2 regions of the Rhodovulum sp. HP10 genome follow, and region 1 is predicted to be linked to the other one. Evidence: riboswitches for the same ligand, from Rfam matches in the RefSeq annotation. Region 1 holds a riboswitch; the other holds the start of a gene.

The links. Region 1 has a riboswitch for cobalamin ahead of ACK8CO_RS13390 (TonB-dependent receptor plug domain-containing protein). Riboswitches for the same ligand answer to the same signal wherever they lie in the genome.
Region 2: it holds a riboswitch for cobalamin, as region 1 does, so the genes downstream of both, ACK8CO_RS17910 (DUF1636 family protein) here and ACK8CO_RS13390 (TonB-dependent receptor plug domain-containing protein) in region 1, are expected to answer to the same signal.

What each region holds. Positions count from the first base shown of each region.
Region 1 covers NZ_CP180201.1:2,835,521-2,842,647, reverse strand. The annotation lists partial or broken gene ACK8CO_RS13400 (IS5 family transposase) at 268-1,414, shown strand; gene ACK8CO_RS13395 (hypothetical protein) at 2,247-2,468, shown strand; cobalamin riboswitch at 3,238-3,439, shown strand; gene ACK8CO_RS13390 (TonB-dependent receptor plug domain-containing protein) at 3,578-5,437, shown strand; gene ACK8CO_RS13385 (ABC transporter substrate-binding protein) at 5,412-6,275, shown strand; gene ACK8CO_RS13380 (cobyric acid synthase) at 6,365-7,127, shown strand, end outside.
Region 2 covers NZ_CP180201.1:3,817,195-3,824,321, reverse strand. The annotation lists gene tcuA (FAD-dependent tricarballylate dehydrogenase TcuA) at 1-2,016, shown strand, start outside; cobalamin riboswitch at 2,113-2,341, shown strand; gene ACK8CO_RS17910 (DUF1636 family protein) at 2,475-2,858, shown strand; gene cobW (cobalamin biosynthesis protein CobW) at 2,855-3,892, shown strand; gene cobN (cobaltochelatase subunit CobN) at 3,903-7,127, shown strand, end outside.

The sequences.
Region 1 (7,127 bases):
CTTGTCGGCCTGTCCGGCCTCTCGGACGCCGATACCCAGCCGATCCAGATACAGACTGAGGCCGAGATCCCGAGGCATTGCGAGCTGATCGACCTGCCTGCCATCCCGGCCCCGGAGATCGGCCGGGACCTCTGCGAATACGCGGCCTCGCCGCAAATGGCATGACATGGTGCTGCTTCGCGCCTTAGCAGGGTGCTGAAATAGTCGTACCTCGACGCCGGTTGCAGAACATGATTCATCCGCCGGGGATCAACGGCGGATACAGGCATGCGCGGTGCAGACGAGACGAGCGGATCGCTGTTCAGCTATGTCGATCTCGAGGTGCGCATCCCCGCCCGGCATCCGCTGCGGAAGATCCGTCAGGTGGTGAATGACGCGCTCGCCAGCCTCGATGCAGAATTCGAGGTGCTCTACACTGACTTCGGCCGTCCCTCGATCGCGCCGGAGCGCCTGATCCGCGCGAGCCTGCTGCAGATCCTCTACTCCGTCCGCTCCGAGCGGCAGCTGATGGAGCAGCTGGACTACAACCTGTTGTTCCGCTGGTTCGTGGGGCTTGGCATCGACGACCAGGTCTGGGTCCCGACCGTGTTCAGCAAGAACCGCGACCGCCTTTTGACCACCGACATGTCACGCAAGGTGATGGCTGCCATCCTGGCCCACCGTGAGGTCGCGCCGCTGCTTTCGGACGACCACTTCTCGGTCGACGGCACGCTGGTGAAAGCCTTGGCCTCGATGAAGAGCGTCCGGCCGAAAGAGGATGGCGATCCCGGCGATCCTCTGGCAGGGGACGCCGCCCCGCAAAGCCCCTCCCCGCGGCCCGATCCGGAAACCCGCCAGATGCCCCTTCCCGCCAGCCGCAATGCCGAAGTCGATTTCCGGGGTCAGAAGCGCACGAACGCGACGCATGCCTCGACGACAGATGCGGATGCACGGCTCTACCGGAAATCTCCGGGCACCGGCGCGATGCTATGCTTCATCGGGCGCACTTATGGAGAACCGCAGCGGGCTGGCCGTCCAGGGCGACCTGACCCGCGCGGATGGCCGTGCCGAACGCAAGGCGGCGCTCGACATGATGCACCGGCAGTCGCCGGGGTCGACCAGGCGGCTGCCCCCGGGGGCCGACAAGGCGTATGACGCCGCCGGGTTCGTAGCCGATTGCAGGCAGGCCTGCATCACGCCGCATGTCGCGCAGAAGGCGCGGTCCTCCGCCATCGACGGACAGACCACCCGGCACAATGGCTATGCGCTGTCGCAGAAGCACCGGAAGCGGATCGAGGAACTCTTCGGCTGGTCCAAGACGGTGGGAGGCGCGGCGCAGACGGCCTGTCGCGGCGTGGAGCGGGTGCGGTCCCGCTTCATCCTCGCCCTGGCGGCGGCAAATCTTGCCCGGCTGCCGCGAATACTGGCGATTTGAGGGCGGAGCCCCCCGACCAGCATGCCGCGTGGCGGGAAGAAGGCGGAGAGGAGCAGCGCAATGGCAGGAACGGAGGAAGCCGTTCCGACCAATCGACTATTTCAGCACCCTGTTAGGCCTCGCGCCCTTGGTCCGAAGCCGCGATCTGGGAGCTCGTCGCCCCCCATCCGGGCGGATCGAGCCTGCTGCTGCCGACCCGGTTCGACAGGCGCGCCTCCGAAAGCAACCGCAAGCGGGTATTGCACCCGGTACAACGCAGAACCGCCGGGCCTCTCGCGGAGGTCCTGCCGATCGCGCCGACCGCGGCGCGCGGCGCCTCGTCCGGCTGGGCGGCAAGCGGGGCAGAGGCGCTCGGCCCTGCCCTGATGCCGATCCCGCGCGGGATCGGCGGCGGGCCCCTCAGGAGGCGGGACCGATGCGGTTCGACCCAGCCTGGCGTGTCGCTGGTCGCTCCACCGCTGCCCCCGTTTCCGGCCTATCGGTTTGCGCCCCGGACGGTGCCGCCCGCGCCCGGACCAGGTCGATGCAAGCCGCATCCGCCGCCCGCATCCGGGCCGCAACGAGTGCTCGGGCCACGCGCCGCGCCCGACCTGAACGGTCGGCCCCATGGCCCCGGCGGACCCCGCAATTTCGGAGACGCCCTCCACAGATGCCCTTCACCGTTCCCATTCAAGCCATGAAGACGCCAATTCCCGGTTGCCGCGCCATCGCATTCGTCGACCTTCCGACGCGGCTGGGGCCGAGGCCTCGGGCCGAAAAGCCCCAGCCGCGCGCATATTTCTATGCAGTTTATCTCCGCGGCGCCCTGAGTCTGGACGATCAAGCCACCGCCTTGACCGAGGCCTCCGGCATCGGGCAACTGCCCCGCGATGCCACGCCGATGCGCTATGGCGAAATCGAGATTTTCGTGCGGGCGTCCCGCGATCCCGACGAAGCGCTCTGCGCCCTGGTCGGACCGGATACCGGGGTCGAAGCCGCGCTGTCTCAGAGGCGCAAGGCCATCGCCGAGATCGCGACCGCAGCCGCCCGGCACCAGACGCGGCGCAGCGAATAAGGCTGACATCTCCGGTCCCATTCCCCTGAAGGCGCGGAGACCTTCTGCGACAGCTCCGGAACCGGCGGCGTCAAAAGCCAGCCCGATGCCCCGCTGACCGAAATCTCCGGGACGATCCCGCCACGCGAGGTGACGCGCGCCGCTGGCAACGGCCAGAAGAACCGGCGGCTGGTCGTGCGCCGTCATATGCCGCGCATCGGCCGAACCGCCCGATGCGCAGGGCGACCGCGACGCGCCGCCTCTTGCCGCCTTTCAGGACCCGGTCGGCAGCCTTGTCGCCGCCCATCCGCCGGTCGCCACGACACCACCGGCCTTCCTGATCGCCCCGACTGAGACCGTCTGTCCGGTCAGGGCGCTCCGCGCGGCCGCCCGGCGTGACCGGAGCTCTCCCGGACCCGCCACCCCGTCCGACCCCGGCAGGACGGCCGGGGCAGCCCCCGCCGACGACGACCCGCTGGGGGCATGCCGGAGCCCGGACCACCGCCGGGCTCCGGCTGCGCGCCTGACGCATCGTCGACGCGATCGGCAATCCGGACCTCAGCCACAGACTGACCGGCTTCACCACGCCGGGGCAGCCCGCCCTGCCCGCCGCTGCCCAACCGGAGATCGCCTGTGCGATCCTGCGCGCGCCGCCGTCCCTCGCTCTGCTGCCGGTCCGGGTCGCCCATGGCAGCGAGGCCGCGCTGCTGCTGACGCTCGGCACCGAACCGGCCGCAATCGTCGCGGCCTGCCGCCCCGGCGTCCCGCTTGACAGGTCCGGAGGCCCGGATTAACCGAAAACTGTCTTGGTTCGCCCGGCGACGGGCGATGAAAAGGGAACGCGGTGCGGCCATCGTCGGCTCAATTCCGCGGCTGCCCCCGCAACTGTAAGCGGCGAGCGCGGCTGATCGTGCCACTGGGGTCCGCCCCGGGAAGGCCAGCCAAGCGACGACCCGCAAGCCAGGAGACCTGCCAGGACGATCACCCAGCCTGTCCGCGGGGCGCGGCGCAGGCGGCGGTCCATCCGCAGTGGTGACGCATCACCGTCTGCGGGAGGCATGTCTTTCCAAGGACCCCACGAAGGACGGACCGCCCGCCGCGGCGGTTCCCGAGACCGGGACGGAACCGACATGACCAGACCTGCCCTTTGCCTCACGCTCGGCCTCGCCGCGCTGAGTCCCCTGCCCGCCCTTGCCCAGGAAGCCCGGTCCAGCCTGATGCTGGACGAGATCACCGCCAGCGCCAGCCTCACGCCCATCGCCACCAACCGGACCGGCGCGACGGTCGAGACGCTCGAGAGCAGCGAGATCGCCGCAGGCGGTCAGAATCTGGGCCAGACCCTTGCCACCCTGCCGGGCGTGTCGATCACGCAGAATGGCGGGCTCGGGCAGACCGCCACGCTTCGGATTCGCGGGCTTGGAAACGGCTATATCGCGACCCGGATCGACGGGATGGGCTTTGCCGATCCCTCGGGCACCCCCGCCGCGCTCGACTTCGGCACCCTGACCGCCGGACTGCTCTCCAGGATCGAAGTGCTGAAGGGCTCGCAATCCGCGCTTTTCGGCGCGAATGCCATCGCGGGCGTTGTCGACATCACCACATGGAGACCGGAAAAACTGGGCTTTTCGGGGCGCGCCACGGTCGAAACCGGCACCTATGGCAGCTACTCTGCCGGTCTGAGCCTTGGCCAGAAGACCGAACGCGGCGAAATCTCGGCCACGGTCTCGCATGTCGAAACCGACGGCTTCTCGACCCTGTCGGGCAATGACGAAGCGGACGGCTTTGACGAAGATTCGGTCTCGCTCAATGCCGCCTACGATCTGACCGACACCCTTCGGCTGGGCTTCTCGGGATTCTATTCCGACGGAAACTCGGACTATGACAGCGACGTTACCGACACGAACCCGATCACCCGATCGGAGGCGACGCGAAAAGGCCTGCGCGCCTTCGCCCAATTCGCGATCGGAGCGGTCGACAACGAACTGTCGCTGGCGCGCACGCAGACCGAGCGCAGCTACCGTTCGAGTTTCGGGACGTCCCTTTATGATGGCACCAGCCGGGCCGCCAGCTACCTCGGAACGGCCTCTCTGGCGGCCGGGACCGACCTGTCCTTCGGCGCCGACTGGAAGCAGGACGAGGCCACGCTTGACGGCGAGACCTATTCGGTCATCAACCGCGCGCTCTTTGCAGAGCTTCGCCAGGCCGCGACCGACGACATCGATCTGTCGCTTTCGCTGCGCTACGATGATTATTCTAGCTTTGACGATCAGGTGACCGGCCGCGCCGCGCTGGCCTGGCGGCTCCAGCCCGACCTGATCTTCCGCACCTCTCTGGGCACCGGCTATCGCGTCCCCGCGCTTTACGAACTTTACGGCACCATTACCGGCGACACGGTCGGCAACCCGGACCTCAACCCTGAAACCAGCACCAGCTTCGACATCGGGCTTGAAAAACGCCTGTCGGGCGACGGGTTCCTGAAAGCCACCGCCTTCTTTGCGGAAATCGATGACAAGATCGACTATGGCGCGGCCGACCCCGCCATCTGCAGCTATGCCTGGGGCTGCTACCGCCAGCTTGACGGAACCACCCGCAGCCAGGGCCTGGAACTGTCCGGCCGCTACGACATGACCTCTGCGACCGCGCTTTACGGCAGCTACACCTATACCGACGTGCGCTGGAAAGGCGAACGGCTCGACCGCGTCCCGCTCCACGATCTTCTGCTGGGCGTCAGTAGCGAGGTGACGTCGCGGCTCACGGCCGATGTCTCGTACCAATATGTGGCCGGGCGCCTCGACCCTTACGGTTCTCTGCCCGATGCCGGGCTTGCCGCAGCCCAGGTCACCTACGCGCTGGGCAACGCCACAGAGGCCTATGCAAGGGTCGAAAACCTCTTCGACGAGGAGTTCTACTCGGCCGTCGCCTTTGGCGGCACCTATCACTACAACACCACGGGCCGGGCGCTTTATGTGGGTCTGCGTGCCTCCTTCTAGCGCGATCCGGCTCGCCGCGGCCCTCGCCCTTGCCGGGACCGCGGCGCTGGCCGACCCACCCGGGCGGGTGGTGTCGATGAATCTCTGCACCGACCAGCTTGCCATGCTGGTCGCGGGCCCGGGCCAGCTCGTCTCGGTCAGCGACCTGGCCGCAAACCCGATGAACTCGGCCATGGCCGGCGCCGCCCGCGCCTATCCCGCCAATACCGGCGGCGCCGAGGAGATCTTCCTGATGCGCCCCGATCTGGTGCTGGCCGGTACCTATTCGAACCCGGCGACCCTCGCCATGCTCGAACGCCTGGGCATCCGGGTCGCGCGGATCGGCCTGACGACCCGGCTCAACGAGATCCCCGACCGGCTGCGTCAGACCGGACGGCTCCTGGGCCGCGAGGCCCGGGCCGAGGCGCTCGCCCACGCCTTCGAACAGGACCTCGCCCGGCTGTCGCAGAGCGGCCCGCCCCGGCCGCTGGCCGCCTTCTTCTATGCCAACGGCTACACCCAGGGCGAGGGCACGCTTGCGGACGACATCCTCACCCGTGCGGGCTTTGCCAATCTCGCCCGCACCGACCAGGCCGCCCAGGGTCGCCATGGCGGCTTCGATCTCGCGCTCGAGGAACTGGTGATGGCCGATCCCGAGCTGCTGATCCTCTCACGCCCCTATCCGAAAACCTCGCGCGCCGAAGAGATCCTGGCCCATCCCGCGCTCCGCGCCCTTCCCGCGGCGGCGGCCCCCGCCTTTTCCGGCCCCGACTGGGTCTGCGGCACCCCCTATGCGCTCCGCGCCCTGGCCGAGATGACCCGCCGCCGGGACGCGGACGCCGCCACCGCGCCCGACTGAGCCCCGATACGCTTGCAGCTTCTTCCTGGTCCAAATACCCATGACGCGACGCCCGCAACCGGCGCCCGGTCGAGACAGGAGCCCCACCGATGACACGCGCACTCATGCTGCAGGGCACCGGCTCGAATGTGGGCAAGTCGCTTCTGGTGGCCGGGCTCTGCCGCGCAGCGCTTCGGCGCGGGCTGTCGGTTGCGCCGTTCAAGCCGCAGAACATGTCGAACAATGCCGCCGTGACCGCAGATGGCGGCGAGATCGGCCGGGCGCAGGCTCTGCAGGCAAGGGCGGCGGGGCTCGAGCCGCTGACCGACATGAACCCGGTCCTTCTGAAACCCGAAACCGATACCGGCGCGCAACTGGTGGTGCAGGGCCGGGCCCGGGGCGCGCTGCGCGCCCGCGCCTTCGCCGCCGAGAAACCGAAACTGATGGCGCCGGTGCTGGACAGCTTCCACCGGCTGGCCGCCGGGCGTGACCTGATCATCGTCGAGGGCGCCGGAAGCCCGGCCGAGGTCAACCTGCGCGCGGGCGATATCGCCAATATGGGCTTTGCCCGGGCCGCGGATGTGCCGGTGGTGCTGATCGGCGATATCGACCGGGGCGGCGTGATCGCCCAGATCGTCGGCACGCAGGCGGTGCTCGATCCCGGCGATCTGGCCATGGTCCGGGGCTTTGCCATCAACAAGTTCCGCGGCGATCCGCGGCTTTTCGACGATGGCTACCGGCTGATCGGGGCCCGCACCGGCTGGCCCGGCTTCGGCGTGATCCCGTGGTTTCCCGAGGCCTGCCGCCTGCCTGCCGAGGATGCCGTGGATCTGGGCGGCGCGGGCCGGGGCAGCTTTCACGTCGTCTGCCCGA
Region 2 (7,127 bases), 980 kb from region 1:
ACAGGGCCCCGTGAGACAGACACCGGGACCTGCCATATCGAGGCCGGGGCTCTGGTCCTGGCCACGGGCGGGTATGGCGCCAACCGGGCCGCGCTTGTCCGCCATCTCGGCCCGGGCGCGGCCGCCTTCGCCAATCGCGGCACCCCGTATCAGGAGGGCGCGCCGCTTCTGTGGCTGATGGACCATGGTGCGGCCACGGTCGGGCAGCCGGGCGACGGCCATCTCGTCGCTGTCGATGCGCGCGCCCCCGGTGAGGATGCAGGCATCGTCAGCCGCGCCGACGGCATGCATCTCGGCCTCGTCGTCGATGCGAGGGGACAGCGGTTCCGCGACGAGGGCTCGGATGTCGGATCGGCCCGCTATTCGGTCTGGGGCCGGGCACTTGCCGAGCGCGCCGATCCGCGCGCCTGGCTGATCCTCGATGCCGACGGCGCGGCCAGGCTGCCGCCCCTGCCTTACCCGCCGCTCAGCGCCGGAAACCCGGCCGATCTGGCAAGGCTTTGCGGCATCGACCCCGCGGGGCTTGCCGCGACGCTGGAGGCGCTCGCCGCGCATCTCGACCGCGGCGCCCCGCTCGAACCACCCCGGAGCCGCCCCGAAGGCCTGCCCTTCCCGGCGCCCCTCCGCCCGCCCCTCGCGGCGATCCCGCTGCTGCCGGGGCTTGCCTTCACCCGCCACGGGGTCGCTGTCGACGGCACCGCCCGGGTGCGGCTCGAGGACGGCGGCAGCGCGCATCGGGTCTTTGCCGCGGGCGCCGCGATGGCGGGCGGGCTGCTGGGCCAGGGCTATCTCTCGGGCAGTGCGCTGGCCATTGGCGGGGTCTTCGGCCGGATCGCCGGGGCGGGCGCGGCCAGCATCGCGGGCCCCGACGCCCGCCAGGCCGGGCCCGGCGCCGTCCCGTCCCTCCCGGCGGCGGACCCCGCCCCCCCCCTCTCACAGCCTGCCTCCGCGGCCTCCAGGCCCTGGCAGGAGGCCGCCCGCGCGCTGAACATCTGCAATAGCTGCGGTTTCTGCACCGGGCTTTGCGCGGTCTTTCCGGCGGCCCAGCTCCGTCCGGCCCTCGCGGCAGGCGATCTGCGCCACCTGGCGCATCTTTGCCATGACTGCCGCTCCTGCCATTACGACTGCCAATATGCCCCGCCCCATGCGCTGGCGGTGAACCTGCCCGCGGCCCTGGCCGAGGCGCGCGCAGCCGATTACGCCGCCGGCCTGCCCGCGCGCCTGCCCGGGGCGATCTTCCTGCTCTGCCTTCTCGGCCTGCCGCTGCTGGCCCTTCTGGCGATCCCGCCCGAGAGGCTCTTTGCCACCGGCACCGCGCCCGGCGCCTTTTACGAGGTGATCCCGCATTGGCTCATGGCCGGAGGCGCGGGGCTGGCTTTCGGCGGCGCGGCGCTGGTGCTGGCGATCCGGCTCGGACGGTTCTGGCGTCAGACCAGAGGCCCCGCCGCGCGGCCGGGCATCCGCCCCCTGCTCCGGGGACTGGGTGCGGCGCTGCGGCTCAGCAATCTCGGCGAGGCGCGCGGCTGCGACGGGCCAGAGGGCCCGACCGGCCCGGCGCGGCGGATCTTCCATCACCTGCTGGCGGGCGGCTTCGTGCTGACCGGGCTGGCGACGCTGGCCGGGGCCCTGCTTCACGCCCGGGGCGAGATCGCGCCCTATCCGCTGGCCTCGGCCCCGGTCGGGCTGGGCACGCTGGGCGGTCTCGCCATGCTTGCCGGGCTTGCGGGACTGTCGCATCGGCGCATCCGGGCCGACCGCCGCCCTGCCTCGGCCCGGATGGAGACCGCCGACCGCGACCTGAGACGGGCCCTGGGCATTGTCGCGGGCTCGGGCCTCGCGCTGCTGGCCCTGCGCGACGGGCCGGCGATGGGGCTGATGCTGGCGCTCCATCTCGGGTCGGTCCTGGGGCTCGCGCTGGCGCTGCCCTTCGGCAAGCTCTCGCACGGGGCCTATCGCGGCCTCGCCCTGATCCGCCACGCCGCCGAACGCGCGGCCCGGCCAAGGCCCCGTCGCTGAGACCCGTCGCCGAGACCCGTTACCGAACCCTGCCGCCGAACCCGTCCCCCAGGCATCGTCCCCAAGCATCGCGCTTGACAAGCGCGCGCCCGGAAGGGCATGAACCGCCGCGCTGGTGCCCGTCATCGGACGGGTGAAAAGGGAATGCGCCAGAGGCCGGGTTCGATGCATCGGGCCTTCAAGCGCAGCCGCCCCCGCGACCGTGACCGGAGAGGCCGCCCGCATGCCACTGACCCGAACGGGCCGGGAAGGCAGGGCCGCCGCCGAAGGCCCCTGCCTTCGAGATCCGCAAGCCGGGAGACCTGCCAGCGCAGACGACGTGAACCGGACGGGGTGTTCCGGTGTCGGGTCCGGCTTCGGCTCTGCCCGCTCCCGCCCTTGTCCTCCGACCCGTGGGGCCCGACGATGAGTGTTTCCGTTTCCTTCCGCCGCTCCTTCCGCGACCGGAGCCGCCCGGCATGAGCGCGCCCGAGGCCCCTGCGGTCGAGCTTCTGGTCTGCACCACCTGCAAGCGCCGCCAGCCCGCCGATCCCGACGCCCCCCGCCCGGGCAGCCTGCTTCACGAGGCCGTCCGGACTCATGGCCTGCCCGAAGGCGTGCGCCTTGTGCCCGTCGAATGCCTCTCGGCCTGTGCCTCGGGTTGCACCGTCGCGCTGCGGGGGCCGGGCCGCTGGACCTATGTCTATGGCAATTTCGACGAGACGACCGGCGCGCCCATCATCGCCGAGGGCGCCCGCGCCTATCGCGACGCCGCCGACGGGCTCGTGCCCTGGCGCGAGCGCCCCGAGCATTTCCGCAAGAACTGCATTGCCCGTATCCCGCCCATGGAGGCCCTGAAATGACCGATCTCGCCAAGCTTCCCGTCACCGTCGTCACCGGCTTTCTCGGCTCGGGCAAGACCACGCTGATCCGCCACCTGATGCAGAATGCGGGCGGCCGCCGCCTGGCCGTCCTCGTCAATGAATTCGGCGATGTCGGCGTCGATGGCGAGATCCTGAAGGGCTGCGCCCTGCCCGACTGCCCGGCCGAGAACGTGGTCGAGCTTGCCAATGGCTGCATCTGCTGCACCGTCGCCGACGAGTTCATCCCGACGATGGAGGCGCTTTTGCAGCTCGAGCCGCGCCCCGACCATATCCTGATCGAGACCTCGGGGCTGGCCCTGCCGAAACCTCTGCTCAAGGCGTTCGACTGGCCCGCGATCCGCTCGCGCATCACCGTCGACGGGGTGATCGCGGTGGCCGATGCCGAGGCCGTGGCCGCGGGCCGCTTCGCGCCGAATGTCGCCGCCGTCGATGCCCAGCGCGCCGCCGATGACAGCCTTGATCACGAGACGCCGCTGTCCGAGGTCTTCGAGGACCAGATCGCCTGCGCCGATATCGTGCTGCTGACCAAGCCCGATCTCGCCGGCCCCGAGGGGCTGGCCGCCGCCCGCGCCGTGATCGAGGCCGAGGCGCCGCGCAAGCTGCCCGTGGTCGAGGTGACCGAGGGCGCGGTCGATCCGCGCGTGATCCTGGGACTTGGCGCGGCCGCCGAGGATGATCTCGACGCCCGGCCCAGCCATCACGACAGCGGCGCCGAGCATGACCATGACGAATTCGAAAGCGTGGTGATCGATCTGCCCGAACAGGACGACCCCGAGGCGCTCTCGGCCCGGATCGAGGCGCTGGCGCGCACGCAGAACATCCTGCGGGTCAAGGGCCATGTCGCGGTCGCGGGCAAGCCGATGCGGCTTCTGGTGCAGGCGGTGGGCGCGCGGGTGCGCCATCAGTTCGACCGGCCCTGGGGGCCGGACGAGACCCGCGCCACCCGGCTTGTCGTGATCGCCGAGCATGACGATATCGACGAAGGCGCGATCCGCGCGGCCCTGAGCGCCTGAGGCCGCCCCCATGCATGTCGTCTTCCGCGAAAGCCACGGGCTCGAGGAAACCGCCGTTCCGACGGATCTGGGTCAGGACCCGGCCGATCTGGCGGTGCTGTCCTTTTCCGACAGCGATCTCGGGGCCTTCGCGGCGGGCTGGCATCGCGGCGGCGGCCCCGAAGGCCGGATGCCCACCCTCAGGCTGGCCAATCTCGCGGCCCTGATCCATCCGCTCTCGGTCGATACCTATGCAGAGCGCACGCTTTCGGGGGCGAAGGGCATCCTGATCCGGCTGATCGGCGGGCGCGCCTATTGGGAGTACGGGCTGACCCAGATCGGCGCGCTGGCCCGCGCGCATGGCATCGCGCTGGCCGTGCTGCCCGCCGACGGGCGCCCCGATCCGCGGCTCGACGCGGCCTCGACCCTGCCGGTCTCGACACTCAGGCGCCTGTCCGAGCTCTGCGACGAGGGCGGTGCGGTCGCGGCACAGGCGGCGCTGGCGCAACTGGCGCTGGCCGCGGGGCTTTACGCCGCGCCCGTGATCGGCACCAAGACCGTGCCCGAGATGGGCGCCTGGAGCCCCGAGGGCGGAGCCGTGCCCGCGCCCGACCTGTCGCCGGTGGATGCCCCCCGGATCGTCCTGACCTTCTACCGCGCCTATGTCACCGCCGCCGATCTCGGCCCCGTCGAGGCGCTTTTCGACGCGTTCCGGGCGCGCGGCTGCGCCGTCACCGGCCTCTTCGTGCCGTCCCTGAAGGCGCCCGAGGCGGCGCGCTGGCTGGCGGACCATCTGCGCGCGCTGAGCCCCGCCGCCATCGTCAACGCCACCGCCTTTTCCGGCAAGGGCGAGGACGGGACCTCGCCGCTCGATGCCCCGGGCGTGCCGGTCTTTCAGGTGGCGCTGTCTTCCGCCCCCGAAACCGCCTGGGCCGAGGCCGAGCGCGGGCTGTCTCCGGCCGATCTTGCCATGCATGTGGTCCTGCCCGAGGTCGATGGCCGGATCTTCGCGGGCGTTGCGTCCTTCAAGGAGGCGGGCACGCGCGACCCCGGCCTGCAGTTCGCCCGCATCGCCCACCGCGCCCATCCGGGCCGGATCGCGGCCATCGCCGACCGCGTCTTGGCCTGGACCGGCCTTGCCCGCACATCGCTGGCGAACCGCCGCCCGGCGCTGGTTCTCTCGACCTATCCCGGACGGCCCTGGCAGATGGCCCATGCCGTCGGGCTCGATGCGCTGGCCTCGGCCGAGGCGGTGCTGGAGGATCTGACCCGCGCCGGTCTGCCGGGCGCCCCGGCCGGGGATCTTGCGGGCGATCCGGCAAAAGATCTGGCTGGAAGTCTGGCGGGGGCCCTCGGCCACGAGACCCTGAGCTGGCCGCTTGCAGATTACCAGACCGCGTTGGCCGCCCTGCCCGCCGCCTTGCGCGACGCCCTGTCGGACGCCTGGGGCGCGCCCGGGGCCGATCCGGCCTGCCGCGACGGCGCCTTTCATTTCGCGGCCACCCGGCGCGGCGCGGCGCTGGTCGCGCTCCAGCCCGAGCGCGGCACGCCCGAGAGCCGCGAGGGCGATTATCACGACCTCTCGCGGGTACCCCGCCATGGCTATGTCGCCTTCTATCTCTGGCTGCGCCGGGCCATGGGCTGCGACGCGCTGATCCATATCGGCGCGCATGGCACGCTGGAATGGCTGCCCGGCAAGGCGGTCGCGCTGTCCGAGGCCTGCTGGCCCGAGGCGCTGATCGGCGATCTGCCGGTGATCTATCCCTTCATCGTCAACGATCCCGGCGAGGCGGCGCAGGCCAAGCGCCGGATCGGCGCGGTGACGCTGGGCCATCTGCCGCCGCCGCAGCGCCAGGCCGGCAGTTCCGAACGGCTGGCCCGGCTCGAGACGCTGCTCGACGAGTTCTCCAATGCCGACGGGCTCGACCCGCGCCGCCGCGACCGGCTGATGGCAGATATCCGCGCCGAGGCGCAGGCCCTCGGCGTCGAGGCCGATCTGGGACTGGAACCGGGGCTCTCACCCGCCGAGGCCATCACCCGCATCGACCGCTTCGTCTGCGACGTCAAGGAAAGCCAGTTCGGCGACGGTCTGCATGTCTTCGGCCGCACGCCGGAAATACAGCCGGAAACACGGCCCGAGGCCGCCTCCGGCTTCGACACCGGCGCCTCTGTCGCGGCCGAGAGCGCCGCCCTTCTCGGCGCGCTGCAGGGCGCCCCGGTCGCCCCCGGCCCCTCGGGCTCGCCCTGGCGGGGGCGGCGCGACGTGCTGCCGACGGGGCGCAACCTCTTCACCACCGATCCGCGCGCGGTGCCGACGCGCTCGGCCCATGCCCAGGGCGTGCGGCTGGCCGAGGATCTGGTGCGCCGCCACCTGCAGGATCATGGCGACTGGCCCCGGCAGCTGGTCGTCGATCTCTGGGGCTCGGCCACCATGCGCACGGCGGGCGAGGATTTCGCCATGGCGCTGCACCTGCTGGGCGTGAAGCCGGTCTGGGACGAGGGCACCGAGCGCGTCTCGGGCATCGAGGTGCTGCCCGTCGCCATGCTCGAGCGGCCGCGGCTCGACGTGACCTTGCGTGTCTCGGGGCTGTTCCGCGATGTCTTCCCCGCGCTCTCGGCCCTGTACCAGCAGGCCATCCGCGCGCTGTCCCGGCGCGACGAGGCCCCCGACTGGAACCCCTATGCCGGCCGCCCCGAGACCCCGCGCGTCTACGGCCCCGCGCCGGGGATCTACGGGCTCGGCATGGAGACGCCAGAACCCACCGAGGCCGGGCGGCAGGCGGCGGGGGCCGCCTGGCTCGCCGCCAGTGCCTGGGCGCTGGACGGGGCCGAGGCGCGACGCGACGCCGAAGGCATCCGCGTGCGGGTCGCCGGGGCCGAGGCCTTCGTCCATGCCCAGGACCTGCCCGAGACCGACCTACTGCTGGCGGCCGATTACGCCCGGCACGAGGCGGGCTTTGCCGCGGCGCAGGGTGTCACCGGGGGCCGCGCCGCGCTCTACCATCTGGACAATACCGACCCCGCCCGGCCCCGCACCCGGACCCTGAGCGAAGAGATCGCCCGCGTCGTCCGCGCCCGGGCCACCCACCCGGCCTGGCTTGCCGGCATGCAGCGTCACGGCTTTCGCGGCGCGGCCGAGATCGCTGCGACGCTCGACCACATGGCGGCCTTCGCCCGTCTGGCGGGGGTCGTGCCCGACCACCTTTTCGATCTCTATTTCGAGGCCACGCTGGCCGATCCGGGCTTGACGGCCTTC